Linked DNA regions of Prochlorococcus marinus str. AS9601. Each later gene encodes a partner of the first gene's protein in a complex. Links are inferred from orthologs where the notes say so. Each region holds a gene or a part of one and is shown in the gene's direction. Other genes may lie near its edges.

What was found.
Region 2: the proteins of uvrB (region 1) and A9601_RS10720 are in contact, whole or in part, in a crystal structure (PDB 7EGT), measured with the Thermus thermophilus proteins. The link is inferred for Prochlorococcus marinus str. AS9601 from one-to-one orthologs. Residues at the interface, in WP_096411307.1 of Thermus thermophilus: Glu23, Leu25, Arg26, Asp27, Gly28, Glu29, Arg30, Phe31, Arg55, Glu326, Asp327, Phe328, Glu379, Ser382, Gln383, His398, Gly400, Arg401; in WP_096412145.1 of Thermus thermophilus: His654, Arg656, Phe657, Gln666, Asp668, Glu669, Lys680, Arg681, Leu682, Ser683, Lys685, Tyr686, Ala687.

What each region holds. Positions count from the first base shown.
Region 1 is NC_008816.1:1,589,469-1,592,726, reverse strand. The notes cover bases 323-3,245. They hold uvrB (excinuclease ABC subunit UvrB), read left to right. Parts: upstream 323-725; coding sequence 726-2,765; downstream 2,766-3,245. Other genes in these bases: A9601_RS17870 (aspartate kinase), read right to left, coding at 2,773-3,245; A9601_RS17880 (DUF561 domain-containing protein), read left to right, coding at 323-696. Outside these bases: more of A9601_RS17880, read left to right, coding at 1-322; more of A9601_RS17870, read right to left, coding at 3,246-3,258. UniProt on the Escherichia coli protein: The UvrABC repair system catalyzes the recognition and processing of DNA lesions. A damage recognition complex composed of 2 UvrA and 2 UvrB subunits scans DNA for abnormalities.
Region 2 is NC_008816.1:300,487-303,925, reverse strand. What follows is about bases 189-3,292. They hold A9601_RS10720 (UvrD-helicase domain-containing protein), read left to right. Parts: upstream 189-588; coding sequence 589-2,997; downstream 2,998-3,292. Other genes in these bases: A9601_RS10715 (CCA tRNA nucleotidyltransferase), read left to right, coding at 3,003-3,292; A9601_RS10725 (hypothetical protein), read left to right, coding at 360-566. In the rest of the region: A9601_RS10730 (phycobilisome protein), read right to left, coding at 1-181; more of A9601_RS10715, read left to right, coding at 3,293-3,439. UniProt on the Escherichia coli protein: A helicase with DNA-dependent ATPase activity. Unwinds DNA duplexes with 3'-5' polarity. Translocates on single-stranded DNA with 3'-5' polarity. Initiates unwinding more efficiently from a nicked substrate than double-stranded DNA.

The sequences.
Region 1 (3,258 bases):
AATAATTTCGATGTTCAGTCTGTGAAAATAATTGTTGAGGCTGCTTCATTAGGAGGTGCAGATCTTGTCGATATTGCTTGTAAACCTGAACTCGTTGATTTAGCACTTAAGAATTCAACACTACCAGTTTGTGTTAGTTCAGTAGTGCCTCGCTCTTTTCAAGATTGTGTAAAAGCAGGAGCATCATTAATTGAGATAGGAAATTACGATACTTTTTATGAAAAAGGCATTAATTTTTCAGATAAAAAAGTTTTAAACATTACAAAAGAGACGAGGGATTTATTGCCTAATTTTCCTTTATCAGTAACTGTTCCTCATACTATGCCTATTGATAAACAAGTTGATCTTGCTGTAAAGCTAGTGGAAGAAGGCGTTGACATTATTCAAACAGAAGGTGGCACCAGTTCTACTCCTTACTCTCCAGGAATTCAAGGTTTTTTTGAAAAATCAGTACCAACTCTTGCATCTACCTATGCTATTCATCAAGAATTTAAGAAACAATCTCTGAATATACCAATCATGAGTGCCTCTGGATTAAGCCAAGTAACTTGTCCACTAGCAATATCCTCTGGAGCCTCAGCAGTTGGCGTTGGATCTGTAGTTAATAAATTAGATGATTTAATATCAATGATTGCGGTTGTTAGGGCCTTAAAAGAATCTTTGAAAAATTCAATCATTGGAGAAAAAATTTCTTAGTATAGCAATATCCTTTAGCTACTAGCTTGATGAACAACTATAAGCTTCAAGCTCCTTACGAACCAAATGGAGATCAACCAGAAGCTATTAAAAAATTAGTTAAAGGCGTAAATAATGGTAAACAGTTTCAGACTCTTTTAGGAGCTACTGGAACTGGAAAAACATTTACCATTGCCAATGTAATTCAACAAACAGGAAGGCCAGCACTTGTTTTAGCCCATAACAAAACGTTGGCTGCACAACTATGTAATGAATTAAGGGAATTTTTCCCAAAAAATGCTGTTGAGTACTTCATTTCTTACTACGATTATTATCAACCTGAAGCTTATGTACCTGTAAGTGATACTTACATAGCCAAAACTGCTTCAATCAATGAAGAAATAGATATGCTTAGGCATTCTGCAACACGCTCATTATTTGAAAGAAAAGATGTAATTGTTGTAGCCTCAATAAGTTGTATTTATGGTCTTGGTATACCGAGTGAGTATTTAAAAGCTGCAGTTAAATTTGAAGTGGGAAAATCAATAAATCTACGTTCTTCTTTGAGGTCTCTGGTTGAAAATCAATATACTAGAAATGATATTGAAATTACTAGAGGTAGATTCAGAATTAAAGGTGATGTTTTAGAAATCGGTCCAGCTTATGAAGATAGATTAATAAGAATTGAGTTATTTGGTGATGAAGTCGAGGCTATTAGATATGTTGACCCTACTACAGGAGAAATACTTGAAAGCTTGGAACAAGTTAGCGTTTACCCAGCGAAGCATTTTGTAACTCCAAAAGAAAGACTTGAGAGTGCAATAAGTGCAATTAGAAGTGAATTAAAAACTCAACTAGATAAATTTACATACGAAGGAAAATTATTAGAGGCTCAACGTCTAGAACAACGTACAAAATATGATTTAGAAATGCTTAAAGAGGTTGGTTATTGTAATGGAGTTGAGAATTATGCTCGTCATTTATCAGGTAGGGAGGAAGGTTCACCGCCAGAATGTTTAATAGATTACTTTCCCAAAGATTGGTTGTTGGTAGTTGATGAGAGTCATGTAACATGTCCTCAACTTCATGCGATGTACAACGGTGATCAATCTAGAAAAAAAGTTTTAATAGATCATGGTTTTAGATTGCCAAGTGCTGCAGATAATAGACCTTTAAAATGTGAAGAGTTTTGGGAAAAATCAAAACAGACATTATTTATAAGTGCAACCCCCGGTCAATGGGAATTAGATCAATGTGATGGTGAATTTATTGAGCAAGTTATAAGACCAACTGGGGTATTAGACCCGGTAATTGATGTAAGACCTAGTGAAGGCCAAATAGAAGATCTGTTATCTGAAATAAGAATTCGAGCTGAAAAGAATCAAAGAGTGCTTGTGACAACACTTACTAAGAGAATGGCTGAAGATCTAACTGATTTTTTATCTGAAAATAAAGTAAGAGTTAGATATTTGCATTCCGAAATCCATTCAATTGAAAGAATTGAAATTATTCAAGACCTCAGAATGGGCGAATATGATGTTTTGGTAGGAGTTAATTTATTAAGAGAGGGACTAGATCTTCCAGAAGTATCCTTAGTCGCCATTTTAGATGCTGATAAAGAAGGTTTTCTGAGGGCAGAAAGGTCATTGATTCAAACAATAGGAAGAGCTGCCAGACATGTTGAAGGTGTTGCCTTGCTTTATGCGGATAACTTCACAGATTCAATGAAAAGAGCAATATCTGAAACTGATAGAAGAAGAACTATTCAAAAAAAATATAACCAAGTCAATGGTATTACTCCAAAACCTGCAGGCAAAAAAATAGAAAATTCAATATTATCTTTTCTAGAACTTTCCAGAAAACTTGATGCTGGTGGTTTATCTAAAGATTTAATAAATATAGTTAATAACAAAACTGACGCAATTCTCAGTTCCAGTGATAATCAATGTTTGCTCGAAGAATTGCCTGACTTAATAGAAAAGTTAGAAATTAAAATGAAAGACGCTGCAAAAGAGTTAAATTTTGAAGAAGCAGCAAATTTGAGGGATAGAATCAAAAAATTAAGGCAAAAATTGGCAAGAAATAATTAAAAAGAACTTATTTTTCTAATTCGAAATGATTATGAATCGCATTAACTGCTTTGTCACAATCTTTTTCTAAGACAATACATGAAGTCCTAATTTCACTAGTGGCAATCATTTCAATATTGATATTTTGGTCAGCCAATGCTCTAAATATTTTTCCAGCGGTTCCAACCTTAAATGCCATTCCCGCTCCTACAGTACTTACTTTTGCTATAGCAGGGCCATCTTCAACGTATGATCCGGGTAATTTTTTTGTTAAGGCCTCAAAAACTAAGTTAGCTTTATCTCTATCTTGTTTATTCATTGTAAGACTAATATCCTTAGTTTTTAAAGTGGAAATTCTTTCAGACTGAACAATAGTATCGATAAGTAAATTATTTTCAGCTAATGCTAAACATATCGATGCTGCTACACCTGGACGATCAGGCAGTTTTCGAAAGCTTACCTGAACTTGGTTTCTATCTAATGCAATTCCTCTTACTTCAGGTTGATCTTGTTT
Region 2 (3,439 bases), 1.3 Mb from region 1 along the record:
AATCTTGATTTTCGCAAATCATTGCTGTTACAGCGTCTGCTGCGATTGCATGTGAATTATTGGTTATTGAGGTTATTGCATCTAATCTTGAGTTTGCACTATTAATAAATTCTTTTATATTGCTTAAATCATTTAATTTCTTATCGGCTGACAATAGTTGTTTATCCTTTGAAACTGACATTCCTGAAGTAAAAATTTAAAGATCGATCTTAAGAATAATACAAAGCTAGTAAAAACAATATAATTTCAAACTTAACGCAACGCTTCTTAATTAATAACTTTATTCCAAAGTGATAGTTGAAATAATTCAAATAAAAATTTTTTTTTCGCTAATATAAGACTACATTTTTAATAAAGTTTTGGATCAACAGGATTTAAAATTATCAAAGAAACTTATTTCTACATATAAAAAAAGATTGGAAAAAGAAATTCTAGACAGAAGTATGAGATTAAAGATGCCACAAAATAAATTTGAAGAAATAATTAATAACAATAATGAACTTATAAATTTAAAAAAAGCTTTAGAAGATCTAGAAACGGATTCTGAATCTCGTAGTAAAGTCTGATTTTTGAAAAACCCTTCCAAAAGTGCCTCAAAACAACAATTTCCTTTTTAAGTCCCTAAACAATCAACAACTTCAAGCAGTAAAACATGTTTATGGACCACTATTAGTTGTAGCAGGTGCAGGTAGCGGAAAAACTAAGGCACTTACTCACAGAATTGCAAACCTTATTGAAGGTAACTCTATAGATCCCTATAACATTCTCGCAGTAACTTTCACTAACAAAGCTGCTAAAGAAATGAAAGCTAGATTAGAGGTTCTTCTGGCCCAAGAACTAGCTTTTAATCAATTTGGCCAGCCTTGGACAACTCTCAAAGAAATTGATCAAAATCAATTAAGAACAAACGTTCACAAAGACAGGCTTCAGAACCTTTGGATCGGTACCTTCCATTCTTTATTTTCAAGACTTCTGAGATACGATATTGAAAAATATACTGATCCAGAAGGCCTAAAATGGACAAGGCAATTTTCAATTTACGATGAAACAGATTCTCAAACATTAGTAAAAGAAATTATCAGTCAAGATATGAATCTTGATCCAAAAAGATATGATCCCAAAAAGATTAAAAGATTAATAAGTAATGCTAAAAATCAATGCTTAACTTCTAATGATCTTTTAGAAAAAGCAGATAATAATTTTGATAAAACAGTTGCAGAAGCCTACAAGAGATATAGAATATCGCTCTCAAAAAATAATTCTTTAGATTTTGATGATCTTTTACTTTTGCCTGTTTTCTTATTGAGGCAAAATGATATAGTCAGAGATTACTGGCACAAAAGATTTAAACATATTTTAGTTGACGAATATCAAGACACAAATAGAACACAATATGAACTTATAAAATTAATTACGGCTGGAAATACTGAACCAAAAAAATTCTTCAATTGGGAAGATCGGTCAATTTTTGTAGTTGGAGATGCTGATCAAAGTATTTATAGTTTCAGAGCAGCTGACTTCAGAATTTTAATTGGTTTTCAAGAAGATTTTAAGACTTCTATCAATGACGATACAAAATCATCTTTAATTAAATTGGAAGAAAATTATAGGTCATCTTCCAATATACTTGATGCTGCAAACTCACTAATTGAAAACAACTCTGAAAGAATTGACAAAGTTTTAAAGGCTACTAAAGAAAAGGGGGAACTTTTAACGTTACTCAGCTGTGATGATGAAATTTCCGAGGCAGAAGCAATTACCAATAAAATAAAATCACTCAATAACTATAATCAAAACCCAATTTGGAAAAATTTTGCAATTTTATATCGAACCAGAGCTCAGTCGAGAGTATTAGAAGAATCTCTTGTAAGGTGGCGCATTCCTTATACAATTTTTGGAGGATTACGTTTTTATGATCGAAGAGAAATTAAAGATGCAATAGCATATTTGAAAGTTCTGGTTAATTCTTCAGATAACGTTAGTCTTTTACGAATCATTAATGTTCCTAGAAGAGGGATTGGTAAGACTACTATTCAAAAACTTAATGAACTATCTAATAGGTTAAATATCCCATTATGGGAGGTTCTTAATGATAAGCAAAGTCTTGAAGAAACAATAGGCCGATCATCAAAAGGAATTAATAAATTTACTGCAGTTATGAATGATCTACTGTGTTACCTTGAAAATTCTGGTCCAGCTCAACTACTACAACTTATATTAGAAAAAAGTGGTTATTTAAGTGACTTGCTCTCTAATGGGTCTGAAGAATCTGAAGATAGAAGAAATAACTTACAAGAACTAATTAATGCAGCTACTCAATATGAAGAAGAAACAGAAAGTGGAGATGTAGAGGGATTTCTTTCTACAGCAGCCTTAACAACTGATAATGATACGAAGAAAAATAATCCTAACTCTGTAACTCTCATGACTCTGCATAATAGTAAAGGTTTAGAATTTCAAAATGTTTTTATCACTGGGCTAGAACAAGGTCTCTTCCCTAGCCATAGATCAATAGATACTCCCTCACTTCTTGAAGAGGAAAGAAGATTATGCTATGTAGGTATTACTAGAGCTAAAGAAAGAGTTTTCTTAAGTCATGCCAGAGAAAGAAGATTATGGGGTGGAATGCGTGAAGCAACAATACCTTCAATATTTCTTTCGGAGATACCCGAAGATTTAATGGATGGCGAATTACCACAAACTGGTGGTGCTTCAATTAGAAGAGATTTGCATCTTGATCGCTTAACAAGAGTTGATCGGAACAATCCAAATGAATTTGTTAACAAACCAATAAATGCAGTAAGGAAATTATATTCAGGGCCAAGTAAAGGGAAAAGCTGGATAGTTGGAGATAAGCTAATTCACACAAAATTTGGGAAAGGTGAAATAATACATATTTTTGGGAGTGGGGAAAAAATATCTTTAGCAGTAAAATTTGGTGATAAAGGAAGTAAAATTCTAGATCCCAGATTAGCTCCAATTCGTTATGTAAGTTAAAAATCATGAACGATATCTCTGATTACATCCAAGGAGAATTAATCAAAACTCCATTTAATCTATATAACCTTATTACTAAATACATAGAATCTAATAACAATACTAAAGTGGCTTTTGTTGGCGGTTATTTAAGAGATTTGTTAATTAGTAAATTCCACAAAAAATCGTTTTCTGAACCTGTAGATATTGATCTTGTTATTGAAGGATCCTCTATTGCTCTTGCAAAATTTATAAAAAAAAACATTGTAAATGTAGATTTATGTTTGATCAAAGAATTTAATTTATACAACACTGTAGAAATAAATATTAATGACTATAAAATTGATATTGCTTCTGCAAGAAAAGAAATTTATTCTGCTCCAGGCTTAAATCCCACAGTAAATAAAAGTACTATCGAGGAGGATCTTAAGAGGAGAGATTTCTCTATAAATTCAATAGCCTT